Regions from separate parts of the Vibrio coralinecrosis genome, predicted to be linked through region 2. Evidence: predicted binding sites of a transcription regulator. Region 2 holds the regulator's gene; each other region holds the start of a gene.

Region 1 (5,688 bases), 1.4 Mb from region 2:
GTAAAGGTGAAGCACGTAAAGTTCGTGTTGAGCGTGAAGAGCGTCTAGCGCAAGAAGCCGCTGAAAAGAAGGCACGTTACGAAGAAGCGAAGCGCACAGCGGCAGCGCAAGCTGAATTAGATGATGAAGATGATTTTTTCGACGAAGAGTAATCAATTCTAATAAAAAACCGCCTACTTAGGCGGTTTTTATATCCGATAACGCTTTGATTAGCGAAATTGTCCTGCTTCTGGGAGGAAATCAAAACCTGCGGAAGCGAGTTTAGTCTCTAGTGCTGACTTATCGATATCAAAATACGTAGCCAGCTTATCTAAATCACCACCAAAGTCATCTCGTAGCTTCATGTTGACGATGCTCATCAGCATGATTGGATCCATCGTTTCAAAGTTCGCTAAGTTCATTATTGATCCTCGAAATCTGAAATCAGCAGATTCGCTGCTGCAAATGCCGCTTTGTCTCTTACATGTTGCGGGAGGCTGATATCCGCTGCAATATCGTTTAACGCGCGTAGTGAACAAGCAATCGCTTTAGGCACATAGGCCTGATCGCCACTGCCAATTTGCGCATAGAGCTCGCGAACCAAGTCGCAGCAATCATATATTTTCATGTTGTTAACCTAATAATTAAATGAGAACTGCTCTCAAATATACACAGGCTGTGATTGAAACTCAAAGCAACGGTTTGTTCTGGCTCAAACTCAAGGCAGCGATGCTGGATTTTTGTTCGCTTTGGCTTAGTCTTGCAGTTGTTGCTCAAGCTGGAAAGTTACCTCCGGCGCCAGTTGTAACTGTTTGGCTAGCTCCTGCAAATAGGCTTTCTCCATGAAATTCTGTTCATCGACAACAATTAGAGACGCGAGATAAATCTCTGAAGCTTGTTGTGGTGACTGAGCGAGTCGAGCAATTTCGCTTGGATCGAGAGGTTTGTTTAGCTCATTGTGGAGCATGGTTTGTAACCCAGCATCCGCACCAGCTTCTTTCAGTGTGGACTCTATGCGCTGCATTTCTTCTGCGTCGACATGACCATCTGCTTTTGCAGCGGCAATCATAGCTTTGATGATGAGCTCGTTATGAATAGTATCGTTGGCATTAAAATCTTCTTGTACTGAGGTTGTTTTTTGCTTGCCTTGCCAATTATTGTAAACGGTATAAGCCAGCGCCCCTAGAGCCGCTGCGCCTCCAATTTTAAGTGCATTTTTACCGACTTTTTTGCCAAGCTTTTTACTTTTTTTAGACCCCATGAGTAGGTTGACTAAGCCACCACCCACTGCACCTGCTCCAAGAGATTTTAGCGCTCCAGAGCTAGATTGCTGTTGCACTTTCTGTTGGCCTTGACGAACAAGATCTGAGTTTAGAGCCTGATTCAATAAACTTTTTAAATCCATTCTGGACCTCCTTAGTTTTGTTCAGACTAACTGAGTCAATATGAATTGAAGATTAATAGAAGCAAAAAGGCGAGCACAGAGCTCGCCTTTGATCGCAGAGTTTGCACGGCTGATACTATTCTTCAGCGTACCCATGAATTCCAAGTAACTTACCATCAAGGTAAGCTTCTTTTTCGTCTTTCATGATCAAGCGTTCCTCAACCAGCCATTGCACGACCAGAGGATAAATCTTATGTTCCTGAGTTTGTACTCGTTCTGTAAGTGTTTCAACCGTGTCTTCATCAAAGATGGGCACTTTAGCCTGTAGGATCACCGGGCCACCATCCAGTTGTTCAGTGACAAAATGAACGCTTGTCCCATGCTCTTCATCACCAGCATGAATGGCTCGCTGGTAGGTGTTCAGACCTGGGTATTTCGGTAGTAGAGAAGGGTGGATATTGATCATTCGGCCTCTATAGTGGCGAACGAATTCACCACTTAAGATGCGCATGTACCCTGCGAGAACAATGACATCTGGCTTGTATTCATCAATTTGCTTCATCAATTCATGATCAAACGCGTCGCGGGTATCGAATGATTTTGGATCCAAAAAGTGGGCTGCTGCGCCTGCTTTCTTAGCTCGCTCCAAGCCATAAGCTGTTGCTTTGTTTGAAAAAACAGCGGTCACTCGGCCAGTACTGATCTTGGTTTCACAAGCATCAATAATCGCCTGTAAGTTCGAACCATTTCCTGAAACTAAAACAACAATACTCTTCATAATTTATTTGATCTCTACTTGTTCTTCATCAGCACTGGCATCAGCGATTTCACCAATAACCCATGCCTTCTCACCTTCTGCTTCAAGCAACGCCACTGCCGCGTTTGCTTGTTCTTTTGGCAGCGCAATAACTAGACCAACACCACAGTTGAATGTGCGGTACATTTCGTGAGTGGTCACATTGCCTTTTTCTTGCAGCCAGTTGAAAATCACAGGCCATTCCCAGCTATTGCCATCGATAACAGCTTTGGTGCCTTCAGGCAGTACGCGAGGAATATTTTCCCAGAAACCACCGCCAGTAATGTGAGAAATTGCATGAATGTCGTGCGCTTCAATCATTTTTAGCGCCGATTTGATGTAAATCTTTGTTGGTTCCAGCAGATGTTCGCCGATAGTACGGCCTGCTAGCTCTTCATTCTTATCTGCGCCCGATACTTCGAGAATCTTACGAATGAGTGAATAACCGTTTGAGTGAGGACCACTTGAACCTACCGCGATAAGCGCATCGCCTGCCGCGACTTTGCTGCCGTCGATAACATTTTCTTTTTCTACGACGCCAACACAGAAGCCCGCTACATCGTAGTCTTCCCCTTCGTACATGCCAGGCATTTCAGCAGTTTCACCACCAATAAGCGCACAACCGGCTTGTACACAGCCGTCAGCGATACCGGAAACAACGTCTGCCGCAGTATCAACATCCAGTTTGCCTGTCGCGTAGTAATCGAGGAAAAACAGTGGCTCAGCACCTTGCACAATCAAGTCATTTACGCACATAGCGACAAGGTCGATGCCTATGGTGTCGTGTTTTTTCATATCCAAAGCAAGACGAAGTTTGGTTCCAACCCCGTCAGTACCTGAGACCAGTACCGGCTGCTTATATTTGGTTGGTAGCTCACACAAGGCACCAAAACCACCAATACCACCCATTACTTCAGGGCGGCGAGTACGTTTAACGGCACCTTTGATGCGATCAACAAGTGCGTTACCTGCATCGATATCTACGCCAGCGTCTTTATAGCTAAGAGAAGTGTTATCAGCACTCACAAGGAAGTCCTCAGTTTGAAAGTTGGATATGAAATCGGCGCTATTCTAACAGCGGATAAACCAATATAGCAAACGTTTGCGCTGGTTTTTTCTTTTGTTCTAGCGCAAGAATTTGAGAACGAAATCGTTTATAATCTGAAGGTTTGTTTAAAAATCACCTATGTATCCGGAGATGGAAATGAAAGTTGTTGAAGTAAAACACCCTCTTGTTAAACACAAACTGGGTCTAATGAGAGAAGGTGAGATCAGCACTAAGCGCTTTCGTGAGCTAGCAACTGAAGTCGGTAGCCTACTGACTTACGAAGCAACTGCAGACTTTGAAACAGAGAAAGTAACCATTGAAGGTTGGAATGGGCCGGTAGAAGTAGACCAGATTAAAGGTAAGAAAGTGACGGTTGTACCTATCTTACGTGCTGGTCTTGGCATGATGGATGGCGTGCTTGAACATATGCCAAGTGCGCGTATCAGTGTTGTTGGCATCTACCGCGATGAAGAAACACTAGAGCCAGTACCATACTTTAATAAGCTAACATCTAATATTGATGAGCGTATTGCGCTGGTTGTAGACCCAATGCTTGCCACGGGCGGTTCAATGATCGCTACGATCGACCTGCTAAAAGAGCAAGGCTGTAAAGCGATTAAGGTCTTAGTTCTAGTTGCAGCGCCAGAAGGTATTGAAGCGCTAGAGAAAGCTCACCCAGATGTTGAACTGTTTACTGCCGCCATTGATGAAAAACTAAATGACAAAGGTTACATCGTTCCTGGTCTTGGTGATGCAGGCGATAAGATCTTCGGTACGGTATAAATTGAAGTATCTCAGCAAATAAAAACGGGAGCCAGCTGGCTCCCGTTTTTATAGGACAAGTTATTTCTTTAAACTTAATGTGCCGCCAGTGCGAGGCTTGTCAGATGGTCGCTGAGCGGGTTTATCTGACTTTGGTTTGTAGACGCTTTTGCCTTTGTTGGTGCTTGGCTTAGATTTGGAATCTGATTTTCCTCCCCGCCCTTTTTTCGAATTAGGGGCATGGCGAAATTCTTCGGCATTTTTGCCTTTGAATGTGCGCTGTTTTTGATTGCGCCTTGCTTTCGATTCCTGATTCTCTTCACGACTGTCAAATAGCTTGGCGTCAGTCGCTTTGCGAATGTTATGACCGCGTGCATCTACTTTTGAAGCGTCTTCCGTTCCACTCGATGACTCACACATTGCGAGAATTTCTCTGATCTCGTCATCGCTGAGGTAGCGCCACTGGCCATTTGGGATTCCATCGAGGGTGATATTCATGATACGAACTCGGCGAAGTTTGAAAACCTCATAACCCAGTGCTTCACACATACGACGGATTTGGCGATTAAGGCCTTGTGTGAGGACAATACGAAAAGAGAATTTAGTCTCTTTAGTGACCTTACATGGCAACGTCCTGGTATCGAGAATATCGACACCTGAGCTCATTTTTTTGATGAACTGTTCGGTAATCGGTTTATCGACACGAACAACATACTCTTTTTCGTGATTATTGCCGGCACGGAGGATCTTATTGACGATATCACCGTCATTGGTCAGAAAGATCAAGCCATCAGATGGTTTGTCTAGACGACCGATAGGAAAGATACGCTTCTTGTGGCCAATGAAATCAACAATGTTGCCGGGAATATCACGTTCAGTGGTACAGGTGATACCAGTCGGCTTATTCAAAGCGATATAAATAGGCTTGTCTGTGGCGGCGCTGATTGGCTTGTCATCGACACGAACATCGTCGCCCGATAGAACTTTAGTCCCCATTTCAGGGATTTTGCCATTAATCGTGACACGACCTTGTTCGATTAGGCGATCAGCTTCTCGGCGTGAGCAAAAACCGGTCTCACTAATGAATTTGTTTAGGCGTTTGGCATCTTGTGACATGTTGTTCTCTCTAACGTTTCACAACGGCATTAATTGGAAATGAAAAAGCAGCCCGTTAGGCTGCCTGAACATTTTAGCACTGTTATGTCATCTGAGTAAGTTTAATATTACCTAGAAGATATAGTGGTTAACCAAGACGCTTTTGATGACGTTCTCGATTTTCGAGTTTTTTTTCTGAACTTTTACGTAGCATGACATAAACGGCACCGGTACCACCATGAAAGCGCTGTGTGCTATGAACGCATTGTACGTCACGAATTTGTTCTAACCACTGTGCGACATAGCTTTTCATTAATGCTGGTGGGTTAGATTTCTCACCGCGGCCATGGACAATAACCACGGTGCGAATATCCATTTGTATGCATTGCTTGAGGAATTTTACTACTTCATCACGGGCTTGTTTTAACGTATGCCGGTGTAAGTCTAAGCGGGCTTGAATAGGATACTTCCCTAAGCGTAACTTGCGATACACACCTTCTTGCACTCCATCGCGTTTAAACTCGATAATATCCTCAGGTTTAAGCATGGGAGCATGGTCAACAGACAAATACTCGGGATCGTCTTCGGTTAGCCAAATGGCGGCTTCACGCTTTGCGAGTTGTG
Region 2 (5,688 bases):
AGTACACGCTTCCGACAGTAACGTTTAATCAAATGAAAAATACCGAGGCATGCCTCGGTATTTTTTTGCTTATCTGTTTAGGTCAATCACCTGCAAACATGTACCCTTCGCCATGTACCGTGACAAAAATCTGCGGGTTCTTGGGGTCAAATTCCATCTTAGCGCGCATACGTCTTATTAGAACATCAATGGTGCGATCATTCGGCGCATCAACTCGATGGCTAATCATATTCAAGATACGTTCTCGGCTCAGGACTTGATTTGGGTATGATGACAAAGCAACTAGCAATTCATATTCTGCTTTAGTCAGCTTCACTGGCTCACCATTTTTACTCAATGCTCGACGCTGCACATCAAAGGTCCACTCCGCAAAACGTACAATATTGCCATCATCTTTTTTCTGCTCACTCAGCTCATCAGCACTTCGTACTGCCGATATACGCCAAAGGAGATTTTTAACCCGAACAAGCAGCTCTCGAAGTTCAAACGGTTTAGTGACGTAATCATCGGCCCCCATCTCAAGACCAACAATTTTATCAATGCTATCCGTACGTCCTGTAACGAGGATAATACCAATATCAGACTGACTGCGAAGCTCACGAGTGAGCATTAGCCCATCTTCACCAGGTAGGTTAATGTCAAGCATCACCAAATCAACCGCATGATTTTGCAGTGTATCGCGCATTTGCTCTCCACTTTCCGCTTCACTCACTTGGTAACCTTCATTCTGAAAGTAACCAACCAGTTTACTGCGAGTGGCGGCATCATCCTCTACAACTAATACGTGATAGCTCATTTACACCACTTAATTACATTTTGAAATTGTCTCTCATTCATTCTATTCATAATCAGTCACATTTCTAGCTTTTGACCGCTTTCAAACCAGAAAGGCGATGTTTTATTGATTCAAAACAAACCTCGCTTAGGCCATTAATAACTTTCCATTTTTGCACTCAATCTGAAACAACCGCCATTACCGCTATTCATTTTTATTCGTTAAACTGATAAATAGAATTTCCAGGAGTCTTAACCAATGCAAGAAATCAAAGCATTCAACGAAAAACGTGCTGAAATCTACTGGTGGTTATCCAGCCTGTTTGCCAAGGAGTTAACAGAGGAAAACCTCCAGCAGTATCACTCAGAAGAAATCCGTTCCTTTCTGACTGGGCTGGGAGAAAACCCTCATCTGAAGTCAGCCATAAACAAATTAGTCGATGCACTCAATCGTCTTATCGATCGCGAAGATGCCCAGCTCGAACTGGCCGCTGACTTCTGCGATTTGTTTCTAAAGTCAGACAAAGACTCAGCGCTACCCTACGCTTCCGTGTACATAGGCAAATCTGGGCTTCTCAATGATCAGCCTGCAACAGACATGGAACAGCTAATGGCCAAACACGGCATTGAAGTTGATAAAGCGCTGAATGAACCTGCGGATCACCTCGCGATTGAGCTCGACTTTTTAGGAAACTTGATTATCCGCTCCAACGAGTTAGAACAAGAACGCCACATGGAAGATGCTTTTATCGAACAGGAACAGTTTATTCATAAACATCTTTTAAGTTGGCTTCCACAATTCACTAGAAAGTGCCAAGCTTTAGATGAATTTGGGTTTTACGCGGCAACAGCTTCATTACTGATTGCGTTTCTTGAACTTGATTGCACCTATCTTAAAGGTGAATAACCTTATTGTTGATCTGTGATTTAAAACTTATCACACCTTCGTTTTTTATTTGCTCTTCTTCTGTTTGCGGTCTAGAATCGTGACCGCAAACGATAAAAATGAACGAACTAGAGACAAACCGCTGAATAAAGCGGTTTTTGTGTTTCTGATACTTTCTGCCGAATTATTCTACACTCTGAATATACTTCCTGGCAGTCATCGACAGGACAGAACCTTATGGCCACTATTAAAGATGTGGCACGCCTAGCTGGCGTGTCAACTACAACAGTTTCTCACGTGATCAATAAGACGCGCTTTGTTGCTGAAGCAACACAAGAAAAAGTCATGGAAGCCGTTGCCGAATTGAATTATGCACCAAGCGCGGTCGCACGAAGCTTAAAATGTAACAGCACTCGAACTATCGGTATGCTTGTTACCCAATCGACCAACCTATTCTTTTCTGAAGTCATCGACGGCGTAGAAAGCTACTGTTACCGTCAGGGCTACACATTGATCCTGTGTAATACTGGTGGCATTTACGAGAAACAGCGTGACTATATCCGTATGCTAGCGGAAAAGCGCGTAGATGGCATCCTCGTTATGTGTTCTGACCTCACAGAAGAATTAAGTGAGATGCTAGACCGCCATAAGGATATTCCAAAAGTGGTCATGGATTGGGGACCTGAAAGCTCTCAAGCCGATAAAATCATCGACAATTCAGAAGAAGGTGGCTACCTAGCGACTAAATATCTGATAGACAATGGCCACAAAGATATCGCTTGTCTCAGTGGTCACTTCGAAAAAGCTGCATGCCAAGAGCGCATCCAAGGTTTCCGACGAGCGATGGATGAAGCCAACCTCTCTGTCAACGAAAACTGGATTCTTGAAGGTAACTTCGAGTGTGATACCGCTGTATTGGCTGCCGATAAAATTGTCGCTATGGACAACAAGCCAACTGCCGTATTTTGTTTCAACGATACCATGGCATTAGGTTTAATGAGTCGACTTCAGCAAAAAGGTATTCGTGTTCCTGAAGATATTTCTGTGATTGGATACGACAATATTGAACTTGCCGAGTACTTCTCACCACCACTAACCACAGTCCACCAACCTAAACGTCGCGTTGGTAAAAATGCGTTTGAAATTTTACTTGAGCGCATCAAAGACAAAGAACACGAGAAGCGTGTATTCGAAATGCACCCTGAGATCGTTGTGCGCGATACCGTATACAACTTAAACAAATAGCATTAGCTGTCATCCGACTGATAGCTCAATCTATTGGTCGGACATATCATTTTAAAGCAATTTACTTGAACCAAGATCACATTTGATCAATCAAGATGTGATACTTACCTCAAATTTTATTTATCCTTAAAATGTTCGACTAATGCCACGAACAGGGCAAACCACTTCGAAAGAGTGGGACGCAAAGCTTCCGGCCTGACTCAGGAGACTGAAAGGTAGCGGGGTTGCCGATGGGCAAAGATGCAAACGATCCGTATCGTTTAAAACAACACTCTATAATCTTTCTAGAACTCAGGGATTAGCGAGTGAATTTTATTTCGGTATGACACCTTACTGACACTTTATCTGCATTATTTTGCTAATCTCTCGGACCTGAATTTGGTGGCGTATAATAATATACACCGAGATAACACAGCATGGATAAACCAATACTTAAAGACTCGATGCGACTTTTTGATCAGCTTGGTCGTATAAAGTCACGTTCGATGTTCGGTGGATTCGGAATCTTCGCAGACGACACAATGTTCGCATTGGTAGTTAACGATAAACTCCATATCCGCGCCGACGACAAGCTGGCTAATCAATTCAAATCTGAAGGCTTAGAACCCTACGTTTATAAAAAACGAGGCTTTCCCGTCGTTACCAAATATTTTGCTTTAACGGATGATGTAGCTTCTTGCCATACTCGTGCCCTTGCGTTGGCACAAAGTGCGTTGGCCATTGCCAAAAAAGAAAAAACATCGCAAGCGAAGACTCGACCAAATCGCCTCAAGGACTTACCTAACCTCCGCCTTGCAACCGAGCGAATGCTCAAGAAAGCAGGAATCGAGAGCGTGGAAAATCTAGAGGAAGCGGGCTCTGTAGAAGCGTTTAAAGCTATTCAGGCAACCCACTCAGCGGATGTTTCACTCGAACTGCTCTGGGCTCTAGAAGGGGCTATCAATGGCAAACATTGGTCAGTCATTCCTCCTGAGCGCCGTCAGGAGTTAGTCAATAAACTCAATAGTTAAGTCGCTAATTGTTTAAAAGCCAACCGAATAGGTTTAATGCCGATCGTTTTAGAGACTTGAACGATCCTGAGATCGTATGATAATCCCCACTAACAAAGTTAGTGGGGATTTTTTATGTTTGCTCAAGAGCTGCTTTTGGCACATGAGACTATCGAGGATGGTAAAAACTATGAGTCTGTAGTTAATGCCATTCAGCTTGAATGGATAGAACAAGCTTTGCTTGATACGTCTAAAGCAAGCATTAGAAGGCGACGCTTACCAGCGCAACAAGCCGTCTGGCTCGTCATTTGGATGGGATTGCAACGGAATAAATCAATCAAAGAAGTATGCAGTTCTCTTGACCTAGCTCTCCAACCTAAGCCTCAGGATTCTTGGTCTCGTGTTGCACCTAGCGTACTTACTGACTCTAGGCGACGTTTGGACGAAGCTCCTCTCGCTGCTTTGTTTAAAACCTCTATGGCGGCATGGGAGAGCGACGCGCTAGTAAAGGATAAGGCGCTAGGGCTAAACATTATGGCCGTGGATGGTACCACTTTTCGTTGCCAAGATTCAGAAGACAATGCGCAAGCGTTTGGATTCATTTCTCAAAAACATAAACCTTATCCTCAACTGCGCTTGGTCGGTCTGATGGCTACCGAGACACGTTTTATGGTAGGGGCTGCATTCGATGCTTGTCAGGTCGGTGAGACAACACTGGCACGCCGATTATTAGGAGACGTGCCAGCAAACTCACTCACATTGTTTGATCGTTGCTACTTTTCTGCCGACCTATTGATATCGTGGAATGCTGCTGCCTCCAATAGCCACTGGCTAACCCCTGTGAAACGCAAAGTAAGATATGAAGTTTTGGAGCGTTTTGCTGAAAACGACATGCTTATCTCTATGCCTGTTTCACAGCAAGCTCAGCGCAATAACCCTAATTTGCCGACTCATTGGCAAGCACGCCTCATCCTCTACAAAGACCCAAAAGGTGAAATTGAAGGCTTTATAACTTCACTGGTTGATCCTGAGAAATACTCATTAGAAGACTTATTGACTGTCTATTGGCAACGCTGGGAAATAGAAGAAGGTTACGGTGAGATAAAACAAACTCAGTTACAAAATGAAGTCACCTTGAGAAGTCGTTTTGCTGCTGGTGTTAGACAAGAGCTCTGGGGAATATTGCTGGCGTACAATTTGGTGCGCTTAGAGATGGTTCATATTGCTAAAGACGCTGAGGTAAGGCCAACTAGAGTGAGCTTTACAGCGGCAATAAATTTGATAGATACCCAGCTACGTTGGCTAGCGCTTAGCCCTGACGGAACTCTACCGAGCAAACTCAAGCAAATGAGGGAGAACATAAGTCACTTCATTTTACCGGATAAAAGGAAGGACCGAACGTATCCACGTTCAGTCCTTTTTGTCCCACCCAAATACCCATTTAGGTATAAGCGTTAATGCTTATCCGAACGGCATTAACCGAATAGGTTGGCTTTTTCATCGCTGATGAAATTTAATCTTTGCTAAACAGTTCTTATTTGTTAACAATTTTATTGAGCGCGTTTGCCTCAAGCTCAAAACAGAGGAAGTCGTTATGAATAAGAAGCTTGTGTTAGGTATCCTACTGGTTAGCCTGATTGCTTTTCTCGGAATCAATTTCGGACAATATCTAACATTAGAAAACGCCAAAGCTCAGCAAGCGGCGCTATCCGAATACATCAATAATAACTTTACATTGGCCGCCGTTACATACTTTCTGGCTTATATCGCTATTACCGCATTTTCAATTCCAGG
Region 3 (5,688 bases), 1.6 Mb from region 2:
GACTTGATAGGTCACCAAGTGAGCGACTTCATGCGGAATCACTTCATCGAAAAAGGCTTGCTGGTTTTCGATAAATAAAGTTGGATTGAGACGAATTTCATTGAGCTGGAGGTAGGCTTTGCCTGCGGCTTTCCCCCGTAGTTTGTAGCTGATAGAAGGGAAAGAGAATGAACGCTGAAAAGCACTCTGGGCTTGGGTGATACAATGAGCGACGATTTGTTGTGTGCGATAGCTGAGTTCTTTATCCATCAATTATTCGAAAAAATTCGCCCCTTACTTTGAAGGAGCGAATCATATACTGGATTAGAAGTTGGTGCTAATGGTGCTTTTTCTTGATGGTTTCATGATAGGCGTGCCAAGTACCGTAGCCAAGAATAGGCATCGTAAATAACATGCCGATTCCGTAAGTCGCAAAGCCAATTAGTATACCGCCACAGATCACGCCGGCCCATACGATCATTGCAGGAATGTTTGACTTGACCGCGTTAAAGCTGGTGAACACAGCTGTCATCATATCAACTCGTCGTTCCATCATCAGAGGAATGGAGAAGGCTGAAATACTAAACACAATTGCTGCCAGTACCATGCCGACCAGAGAGCCGATAATAAGGAAGGGTAGGAAATCGGTTAATGGAGCACCTTGAACGGACGGGTAAAGCGCATGAAGCAGCGCGGCAATACGCATCCAGAAAATCATACACACGGCGAGCATCACAGCAAACGCCCATTGTGATGAAGAATTGCGTCCAATGGCTTTCATGGAGTGAATCAAGCTAGCGTTATGGCCTTTTTCTCTTTCCCAACTAGCGTCATAGAGTCCTAGAGCTAAGAAAGGACCAATTAACATATAAACGACCAAACTAGGCATCACGACTAAGTGTGTGCCTTGCCATTGAACTAATAAAACAATACCAATCGCTGCTGCCATAAAACACAAACCGTAAAAGGCACTGATCAGTGGCATGCGAACAAAATCGTGTAGCCCTAGTGATAGCCAATGAAACGGGGCCGATATGCTGAGCTGATTGCACGGGATAGTACGTGCGTATTCGTTATCTGGGACTTCCTTGCGTTTCTCGTTGAAGTCTTGTGGATTCACCGTACGAGGCATACATCCTCCTTGATCGATTCTCGGTCATAGGCCACCCGTTATTTCAAGGTGACATGGAACTCGATGCTCGGCTTTGCGACTGCTGGGTAAGCTGCGCATCTGTTTGACTTGTTAGAAGAAACTCACTTAGCTTTAAGTTTGCTCTTTTAACATATTGTTAACTATTGACCCCATGACAAAAAAATACAAATTTGTTGTTTGATTTTTGCGCACAAAAACAAAGGGCTTCTGGTTCCCCAGAAGCCCTTGAATAGCAAATTAGTGCGGTGATTTAAATTACTTAAGGCCAGCGAAGTCGCGTAGAAGTGCAGCTTTATCAGTCGCTTCCCATGGGAACTCTTCACGACCAAAGTGGCCGTATGCCGCTGTTTTCTTGTAGATTGGTTGAAGTAGGTTCAGCATTTCTTGTAGGCCGTATGGGCGAAGATCGAAGTGCTGGCGTACCGCTTCAACAATGATGTCTTGAGATACTTTTTCAGTACCAAATGTTTCCACCATGATAGACGTTGGATCAGCGACGCCGATTGCGTAAGAAAGCTGAATCTCACAACGGTCAGCAAGGCCAGCCGCAACGATGTTTTTCGCAACGTAACGTGCAGCGTAAGCCGCAGAGCGGTCAACTTTTGATGGATCCTTACCAGAGAAGGCACCGCCACCATGACGAGCAGCACCACCGTAAGTATCAACGATGATCTTACGACCAGTCAGACCACAGTCACCCATTGGGCCACCGATAACAAAACGGCCAGTTGGGTTGATGAAGAAGTTAGTGTCTTTGTTTAGCCACTCTGATGGTAGAACTGGCTTAATGATCTCTTCCATAACAGCTTCACGCAGGTCTGGAGTAGAGATTGAATCACAATGCTGAGTCGAAAGAACAACAGCATCAATACCAACGATCTTACCTTGGTCGTATTGGAAGGTTACCTGAGATTTTGCATCAGGACGTAGCCAAGGAAGTGTGCCGTTTTTACGCACTTCCGCTTGTTTTTGAACAAGTAGGTGAGAGTACGTAATTGGAGCTGGCATTAGCACGTCGGTCTCGTTCGTCGCGTAGCCAAACATGATGCCCTGGTCACCCGCACCTTGCTCTTTTGGATCCGCTTTATCAACCCCTTGGTTGATATCTGGAGACTGTTTACCGATGGTGTTCAGTACCGCACAAGAATCGGCATCAAAACCCATTTCAGAGTTTACATAACCAATTTCACGCACAGTTTGGCGAGTAAGCTCTTCGATGTCTACCCATGCTGAGGTGGTGATCTCACCACCGACCATTACCATGCCTGTTTTCACGTATGTTTCACACGCAACACGGGCTTTTGGGTCTTGTTCAAGAATCGCATCAAGGACTGCATCAGAAATCTGATCTGCAATTTTATCTGGATGGCCTTCTGATACCGACTCAGAAGTAAACAGGTGCTTAGCCATGTTAGCTCCACTTTAATTTGGTTTAGAGTCAGTGAATGTGTTTAATCACTGACATTGAATAATATTAATAATTGTAGGTGTATCTACATCTAGACGTCTATTCTAATTTTCATTGTTTGAATTACAAGCTCTTTTTTAATTTAATACATATCCAAACGTTTGCTTCTAAAGAGTTAAATATTAATAACTTTGATAGGAATGGTGGAAAATAGGCGGAAATCCCCTGTATTCAGACTGTAAAACGTTTGCAGAGCTCAGGCGCCTTTGAGAGAATAATCGCCCACCAAAATTAGTTTTTCGCTTAACGCATTCAGGAGCAGACATGTCTTCCCGTAAACATCTAGCAAATGCAATCCGTGCTCTTAGCATGGACGGCGTACAACAAGCCAACTCTGGCCACCCAGGCGCACCTATGGGGATGGCGGATATCGCTGAAGTTCTTTGGCGTGACCACCTAAACCACAATCCAGCTAACCCAGAGTGGTCTGACCGCGACCGCTTTGTGCTTTCAAACGGCCACGGCTCTATGCTGATTTACTCTCTGCTTCACCTTGCGGGTTACGAGCTATCCATCGATGATCTAAAGAACTTCCGTCAACTGCACTCCAAGACTCCGGGTCACCCTGAGTACGGTTACGCACCGGGTATCGAAACAACCACAGGTCCTCTAGGTCAAGGTATCACGAACGCTGTGGGTATGGCGCTAGCTGAGAAGACTCTAGCAGCACAGTTTAACAAAGAAGGTCACGACATCGTTGACCACTTCACTTATGCCTTCATGGGTGACGGCTGTCTGATGGAAGGTATCTCTCACGAAGCATGTTCGCTAGCAGGTACACTAGGTCTGGGTAAACTGATCGCTTTCTGGGATGACAACGGCATTTCTATCGATGGTCACGTTGAAGGTTGGTTCTCTGACGACACACCTAAGCGTTTTGAAGCTTACGGTTGGCACGTAATCCCTGCAGTAGACGGTCACGATCCAGAAGCGATCAATGCGGCTATTGTTGCAGCGAAAGCTGACCCGCGCCCTACTCTAATCTGTACTAAGACCATCATCGGTTTTGGTTCACCTAACAAGTCTGGTTCTCATGACTGTCACGGTGCACCTTTAGGTGCTGAAGAAATAGCAGCGACACGTAAAGAGTTAGGTTGGGAGCACGGTCCGTTTGAAATCCCAGCAGACGTATATGCACAGTGGGATGCAAAAGAAGCGGGCGCAGCGAAAGAAGCGGTGTGGAATGCGAAGTTTGACGCGTACGCAGCTGCGTACCCAGCAGAAGCCGCAGAGCTTAAGCGTCGCCTGAACGGTGAACTACCAGCACAGTGGGAAGAGAAAGCAACACAAATCATTGCTGACCTTCAAGCAAATCCTGCAAACATTGCATCACGTAAAGCATCTCAAAATGCACTAGAAGCGTTCGGTGCTATGCTACCTGAATTCCTAGGCGGCTCTGCTGACCTTGCACCTTCTAACCTAACCATGTGGTCTGGTTCGAAGTCGGTATCAGCTGAAGACGCGTCTGGTAACTACATCCACTACGGTGTTCGTGAATTCGGTATGACGGCTATCATGAACGGTATTGCTTTACACGGTGGTTTCGTACCATACGGTGCAACGTTCCTAATGTTCATGGAATACGCGCGTAACGCAATGCGTATGGCAGCTCTGATGAAAGTTCAGAACATCCAAGTATACACGCATGACTCTATCGGTCTTGGCGAAGATGGTCCAACTCACCAACCAGTTGAGCAAATGGCTTCTCTACGTCTAACACCAAACATGAGCACATGGCGTCCATGTGACCAAGTGGAATCGGCAGTCGCTTGGAAACTGGCAATCGAGCGTAAAGACGGTCCAACATCGCTAATCTTCTCTCGTCAAAACCTTGCACAGCAAGAGCGTAACGAAGAGCAAGTGGCAAACATTGCACGCGGTGGTTACATCCTGAAAGATTGTGAAGGCAAGCCAGAGCTTATCCTTATCGCAACGGGTTCTGAAGTTGAGCTAGCGGTGAACGCTGCGGCTGAACTAACTGCGGAAGGTAAGAAAGTACGTGTTGTGTCAATGCCATCAACGGATGCATTCGACAAGCAAGACGCAGCTTACCGTGAAGCAGTACTGCCTTCTGACGTAACAGCTCGTATCGCTGTTGAAGCGGGCATCGCTGACTTCTGGTACAAGTACGTTGGTTTCGGTGGCAAGATCATCGGTATGACAACCTTCGGTGAATCTGCACCAGCAGGTGAGCTATTCAAGATGTTCGGTTTTACGACTGAAAACGTAGTAAACACAGCGAAAGAGCTATTGGCTTAACTGTGGTTAGCTATGAAAGCCGAGTCCTCGTGACTCGGCTTTTTTGTTTTGACCCGATAGGATGAACCGGATGAGTTTTATAAATCTATCAGGTACTATTTGTGACACGAAAAAGATGTAGAGCGATGGAATCATGCTAAAAGTTGCGATCAACGGATTTGGACGTATTGGGCGTAATGTGTTACGAGCAGTCTATGAAAGTGGCAAGAGTCAAGAGATTAAAGTAGTAGCAGTCAATGAGCTGGCACAGCCTGATGCGATGGCCCATTTGCTGCAGTATGATACGAGTCATGGCCGTTTTGGTAAGAAGATTACGAACGATCAAGAACATATCTATGTTCACCATGAAAGTGGAGAGTTTGACTCCATTCGCATTCTCCACCTGGCGGAAATCGACTTGCTGCCATGGCGTGATTTAGAAGTTGACCTAGTTTTGGACTGTACTGGCGTATTTGGCTCGCAAGCCGATGGTCAAGAGCATATCAAAGCAGGAGCTAAGAAAGTTTTATTCTCACACCCTGGTGCCAATGATCTCGACAATACCATTATCTATGGTGTGAACCACGACACGTTGAAAGCGGAACACAAGGTGGTATCAAACGGCTCATGTACGACTAACTGTATCGTTCCGATAATTAAGGCATTAGATGAAGCCTTTGGCATCGAGTCAGGAACCATCACTACTATTCACTCTTCAATGAATGATCAGCAAGTTATTGATGCTTACCATTCAGATCTGCGACGTACCCGAGCCGCGAGCCAATCGATCATACCTGTGGACACCAAGTTGCATAAGGGAATTGAAAGAATCTTCCCGAAATTTTCTAAC
Region 4 (5,688 bases), 350 kb from region 2:
GTCAAGGCTCGAGGCCGCTGCACTGAAGCCTACAGCCGTAACCATCAACGCCAAACTGGTTTTAAATAGATTCATAAGGGTATTTTTCAATGATGTCAAACAGATTAGTGAGAAGCAATCTCATTTTCACTCGACCGACATAGTAACGCGATTAGATAAAATTTCAATAAACCATATGCTCAATATGCATTTAGAGGTAAGTTGAGCCTTCTGCACTAAGTACTATACAGGGGATACTCAACGCTTTTTCTTCAATCCAAACGCCCAAATCGCCCCCAACAGTCCCCGTAATTTAACTTTGGTCGCTCTCCAATGAGTTGCAGGGGTGCGTGGAGCCACCTTGAGTAGGTGATCATAAGCGTTTTGGTCAAATTGGACTTGCCCACCATGGGCGAGTAACAAGGTTTGAGGCGCCATCTGGTATACACGATGTAAAGATTCACGGTATTTATTAGGATGAAAGATCGGGAATGGAGCAATCAAACGTTTTTTAACTTCTACCATTAAGTCCGCGACATAAAGAATATCTTGCTGCTCATGGTGAAGGGATAAATCGCGATCAGTATGACCTGGTGTTTCCAGTACTATCCAGTCTTCAAAACTGGGAATAGCTTGCCCGTCAGTAAGCATGATATCTGGGTGCAGGTGCCTCGAATACCATAATTTACGCTTAGGGCGTTTCATTCTTCCCGCAACCCAACCAGCTAACGCAAGATCCGTCCAGTGCATTAATACGCCATCCAATCCAGCATACCACTGCGCTTCCTTCTTAGCAGAAACGATTTTACATCCCGTCAGCTTCCTTAGTTTATGCGCCGCACCCGCATGATCTGGGTGCATATGAGTCACAACAACAACTTTCAATGTATGAAAAGGCTGCCCAATCGTTTCGGTGATGTAACGCTCTAAATAAGGGATGTCTGCCCTACTCGCTCCGTCCAGTAACATTAACTTATCCGGATATTCAGCGAGATACATTTTCTGAATATAACCATCAATAGTATGTAGCTTCATTTCACTGCCACTCTTAACAATGTATTTACATCTGCCAATGTAGCAACAAGCCTAAGAATAAACAGAGTGAGCGCTTATAGGTGTGAAGTCGGACCAGTTACTGAGTTATACGGATTAGCGTTTTAGCCTGAAAAGACGACCGTCTGTCCGATAGAAGAGCAGAGCAAGCAAAATAAGACAGCACCCTAATAACTTATTAGAAGATAGCTGCTCACCATACCAAAGGATACTCAAGATAACAGTCCATATAGGCTCAAGTAACATGATCAACGCGGCATTGCCCGGATTACTGTGCTTTTGACCCAGCGTCTGCATCACGTAACGCAGACTCGTCGCCAAAATAGCGCTAGCCGCAAACCATGCCCAAATACTCGAATTAACACTAACTGGAACAGTTTCAAATATTGCCGAAGCAACCAAAGCAATAATTCCAGTGGCAAAGAGTTGGAGACAAGTCAGCATCAGCACCGGCATACTTTGCGCTAAGCGACTATTTACATTGAAATGTAGCGCGAGCAAGCACGCATTAGCCAAAAACCACAATTGCCCAGCGGAACTGTTCCATTCCCCTTTGAGTGACAAAAATGCCAAGCCTGATACCGCAATCGGCATCGCAATCCAAAAAGCACGCTTTGGGCGTTCTTTATACAAAGCCCAAGCAACAATTGGCACAATGATCATAGATAGACTAACGATAAATGCGCCTTCCCCAAGGGTTTCACTAACGGCAATAGCGTGTACCCAAGCCAAAAGAGCCAAGGCAAGAATACAGCCACCACCCATTGCTTGAGCAAGTAGTCTGAGATTAAGTTGTTTGAATGATTTAAAACAGAACGGGAGTAAACACACAGAAGCAACCAAAAAGCGTAAGCCGACAAAGCCAAATGGTGGTAGCCCCTGAATCGTTTCTTTCGAAAAAATCCAGCCCAAACCGGCCAGTGCAGTGGTAACAACAAGAATCCAAGCAGCTTTGCTTTCTGAGTTCAACATAAATTCTCTTAATTATTATTCTGTTAATTCATGAATTTCCGATAGTCTCAGATTTATTCAACAATTACCAAGAAAAGTCTTATTACATTTTTTCAGTCAATAACATGCATCTTTAAACTATTCATAATACCTATCAGAACCGTCTATGAGACTAATGTTAGGCAGAATTAACGTGTATTTTCACCATTGCAGCACCGCAAGCAGACGACCTGACATTTAGAAAAACACTGTATAACACTGTATAACACTGTATAGAAAATGATGTTTCAGATCACACTTTCTCATCCTTCCCTTACATCTGGACTCCAGACCAAAAACAAAAAATACTCTTATAAAACAGGCATATAAAACAATCCAATCAAAAGAACAACGTTGTTAACGTACAAAAACACAGCAAATATTGCTTGATCAGTTCACCCAACCAAACTACTGTATACACATACAGCATGTATGTAAGGACAGTAACTATGTTTCAGATACACAGAACAAATCGCTCAGTTTCTAAATTCAATGTTTTGGCTCAACCTACTCAGCCAATGAACATTGCAGACTCGACACTCAGCCGTTTAGCAGGGCTGTCTAACAAGAAGCAATGGATACTGTTCACCGCTGAGTGTCCTCGACCAGACTATGATCAGTTTTCTTCATACAATGTCAGCTGTAAAAAAATCATTCAGATGAAGCCTTCACAGACCCAATCCGAATTTGAGATCGTAATGAAAGCAATCAAATCCGGTAACGCTAGCGCTGTTGTCGCATCAGATAACATTGAACCCGTAGAACAATCTATGCTCCGCGATTTAGCTGTTCAGCACCGCTGCGAAGTCTTCTTTGTTGCAAGTAAACTCTCTCGATTTCACTAATTACATTGCACTGCCTTCTGCCTCTCTTCATTGAGAGGCTTTTTGTTTTACGCTATTTTTAAGTTTCCGATAAGATTTAAAAGCAAACGTTTGCTTTTTCTCTGGAAGGTTCATCTAGTTCTGGTATCATGCCTTGCAAATTGATTGCCTCTCACGCGCAATCCCCCATTTTTGACAAAGATAGGAATGTCTAAATGAGTCTTGCTGATCAAGTTCTTGCTGTTAATGATGATCTTCCCATTCGTACCAACAAGCCAGTTCACAGTGGCAAAGTACGCTCTGTATACTGGTTAACAGAGGAAGACAGTAAACGCCTAATCAAAGAAAAAGGCTACGATGTTGCTGAAGATGCGCCGCTCGCCATCATGGTCATCAGCGATCGTATTTCTGCATTCGACTGCATCTGGCACGGACAGGGGGGACTGAAAGGTGTTCCCGGTAAAGGCGCTGCACTCAACGCGATCTCCAACCACTGGTTTAAACTCTTCAAAGAGAATGGCCTAGCTGACAGCCATATCTTAGATATCCCTCACCCCTTAGTGTGGATTGTGCAAAAAGCCAAACCTATCATGATTGAGGCCATTTGCCGACAGTACATCACAGGCTCAATGTGGCGCGCTTATGAGAAAGGTGAACGCGAGTTCTGTGGTATTGAGTTACCAGAAGGACTCGAAAAAGATAAGGCCCTCCCTCAATTGCTAATGACCCCGTCTACCAAGGGGATCTTAAAAGGTATTCCCGGCGTTCCTGAAGCAGATGACGTCAATATCACTCGCCAAGACATTGTTGATAACTTCGCTGCATTCAATTTTTCTAAAGCGGATGATATTGCCCAATATGAAAAGCTACTCCGTGAAGGTTTTGTGGTAATTAGTAATGCTCTAGCCGAAATAGAGCAAATCTTCGTCGACACTAAATTTGAATTTGGCTACGTACATGATGCGGCTGGAAATGAAAAGCTCATCTATATGGATGAAGTAGGCACACCAGATTCTTCACGCATTTGGGACGAACGCGAGTATGATGCTGGAAGGATCGTTGAAAACTCAAAAGAAGGTTTCCGTCAGTTTTTGCTTAATCATTTTCCTGACCCTGACATTCTCCTTAACAAAGAGCGTATGGATGAACGTGAAGCATTAGCTCGCGATAATGAGCTTCCACTAGAAGCTCTTATGGATATTTCCACGACTTATACCGAGATTGCAGAAAAAATCACAGGAAAACCAGTCAGAATGGGCAATAACCCCAAACAAGAAATCATCAAGGTACTGAGTGAAGAATACGGCTTGATCGACTAAATGGAATACGCCCAAACATAAGCTTGGGCGTATTTCTCAAAGGTTTGAGTTCCGATTAAATCTGGCACTTATTCATCTTTATCTCCTGTGTCATTACCTAGGTTCAAGAAGAAGTTTTGATCAAGCTCGTATCTAATTGGGGCCATCAAAGGTATAACTACTCCATCTTGTTTATTTGGCCTTTTCATGGATTACCTTGCCCTTTCTCGAATTAGCTTAAAGCACCTGACGGTATTACAAGTATTATTGAGCACACACAGTGTCAGTAGTACCGCCCAAATTTTATGTGTAACCCCTTCCAGCGTAAGTAAAACGCTCACTCAACTGCGAACACAGCTTAAGGATGAACTGTTTTATCGAGAGAAAACTTCGTTAGTTCCCACACCGTTTGCATTATCTATTGCCACAGACGTACATAAAATACTTGCTTGTATGAACGGGATCCTCCACCAAGGTGAATTCGAGCCTAAGAATTTTATCGGAACAATAGCGCTTTCGATGCGTGAGAGCACCTTCGAGCTATTTTCTGGGAGAATTACTGAGATCAACGCTCAGTTAACGTCAGCTAACATCCAGATTTTCGCCAAGGAGCAACTTAGCTTTGATGCCCTGCTGCGTGGACAAGTTGATTTTATGATTTTACCTCACGATATCAGCCAACCACCAACGAGAAGCCGAGACCTTGTCTGGGAACAGATTCAAGACGATGAAATGGTCTGCCTGATGAGTCCACAGCATCCTTTGGCTAACCAATCGCTGAACACTGAAGAATATCTCGCTTACCAGCACATTGGTATTTTAGATAAAGACCTCTCTACGCCGTACTTTGAACAAAACCTTACTCAGCAATACTCGTCGAGAAACATCGCCATCTCCGTCGCTGATTTTGGTTCTGCTGCAGTCATCTGCCATCAGACTGAGTTCTTACTTACCTGTTCAAAAATGTGGGCTGAGAAGTCATTGCAGGCACAGTCTCTGATCCAAAAGCCTCTGCCGTTTTCCTATGGGAAAGTGGCTTATAGCTTGGTCTGGAATCAAGCCAGCTCGAATGACCCGGCCCTAAAATGGCTGCATTCTCAACTGATTAAACCTATTTAGACATACACGCTAGGTAGCTGAATGTTTTGGTGAATCAGTGGCCGTAAAGCATCATGAAACTGCAACATTTGCGATTCAGTGCATTTCGGCCACTCTAACGCTTTACCCATTACTCCATGATGCTGAAACGCATTAAGCCGCACATTAACGCTATCAGGCAACGTATTAATAAGACGTGCTACTTCTGTGACTTCTTTGTCCAGATCGCTTCGGTTCGGGATATGGAGTAAGCGAAGCTCGTGCAATTTCTGCTTCTCAGCCAAATAACGTATTGATTGAACCACCTTGTGATTATCACGGCCAACCAACCAGTGATGTGTCTCTTCCTGCCATGACTTCAAGTCAATCATTGCGCCATCAAGATAAGGAAGCACTCGATCCCAGCCCGACTGACTTAAGTACCCATTACTGTCTATAAAGCACGT

Evidence for each region. Region 2 encodes PurR, which represses purine synthesis genes. Its sites were predicted from a motif close to TNANGNAAACGTTTNCNTNA; they were not measured.
Region 1: the regulator PurR is predicted to act here: its motif matches at 3,250-3,269, upstream of purM (phosphoribosylformylglycinamidine cyclo-ligase).
Region 3: the regulator PurR is predicted to act here: its motif matches at 2,690-2,709, upstream of metK (methionine adenosyltransferase).
Region 4: the regulator PurR is predicted to act here: its motif matches at 2,946-2,965, upstream of CTT30_RS08605 (phosphoribosylaminoimidazolesuccinocarboxamide synthase).

The regions. Positions count from the first base shown of each region.
Region 1 covers NZ_CP024627.1:770,721-776,408, forward strand. The annotation lists gene CTT30_RS03485 (DUF3622 domain-containing protein) at 1-152, shown strand, start outside; gene CTT30_RS03490 (DUF4250 domain-containing protein) at 210-401, opposite strand; gene CTT30_RS03495 (YaeP family protein) at 401-607, opposite strand; gene CTT30_RS03500 (tellurite resistance TerB family protein) at 734-1,384, opposite strand; gene purN (phosphoribosylglycinamide formyltransferase) at 1,500-2,141, opposite strand; gene purM (phosphoribosylformylglycinamidine cyclo-ligase) at 2,145-3,185, opposite strand; gene upp (uracil phosphoribosyltransferase) at 3,364-3,990, shown strand; gene rluF (23S rRNA pseudouridine(2604) synthase RluF) at 4,051-5,085, opposite strand; gene smrA (DNA endonuclease SmrA) at 5,213-5,688, opposite strand, start outside.
Region 2 covers NZ_CP024627.1:2,167,923-2,173,610, forward strand. The annotation lists gene elyC (envelope biogenesis factor ElyC) at 1-28, shown strand, start outside; gene torR (two-component system response regulator TorR) at 83-796, opposite strand; gene torD (molecular chaperone TorD) at 1,034-1,681, shown strand; gene purR (HTH-type transcriptional repressor PurR) at 1,898-2,905, shown strand; cyclic di-GMP riboswitch class I at 3,051-3,137, shown strand; gene CTT30_RS10100 (TfoX/Sxy family DNA transformation protein) at 3,322-3,915, shown strand; gene CTT30_RS10105 (IS4 family transposase) at 4,030-5,352, shown strand; gene CTT30_RS10110 (TVP38/TMEM64 family protein) at 5,489-5,688, shown strand, end outside.
Region 3 covers NZ_CP024627.1:426,681-432,368, forward strand. The annotation lists gene CTT30_RS02025 (SprT family zinc-dependent metalloprotease) at 1-249, opposite strand, end outside; gene CTT30_RS02030 (DUF2189 domain-containing protein) at 317-1,111, opposite strand; gene metK (methionine adenosyltransferase) at 1,388-2,542, opposite strand; gene tkt (transketolase) at 2,865-4,859, shown strand; gene epd (erythrose-4-phosphate dehydrogenase) at 4,993-5,688, shown strand, end outside.
Region 4 covers NZ_CP024627.1:1,817,634-1,823,321, forward strand. The annotation lists gene CTT30_RS08585 (DUF3450 domain-containing protein) at 1-75, opposite strand, end outside; gene CTT30_RS08590 (MBL fold metallo-hydrolase) at 238-1,014, opposite strand; gene CTT30_RS08595 (DMT family transporter) at 1,129-2,001, opposite strand; gene CTT30_RS08600 (ImuA family protein) at 2,472-2,867, shown strand; gene CTT30_RS08605 (phosphoribosylaminoimidazolesuccinocarboxamide synthase) at 3,062-4,165, shown strand; gene CTT30_RS08610 (LysR family transcriptional regulator) at 4,352-5,263, shown strand; gene CTT30_RS08615 (YjjW family glycine radical enzyme activase) at 5,260-5,688, opposite strand, start outside.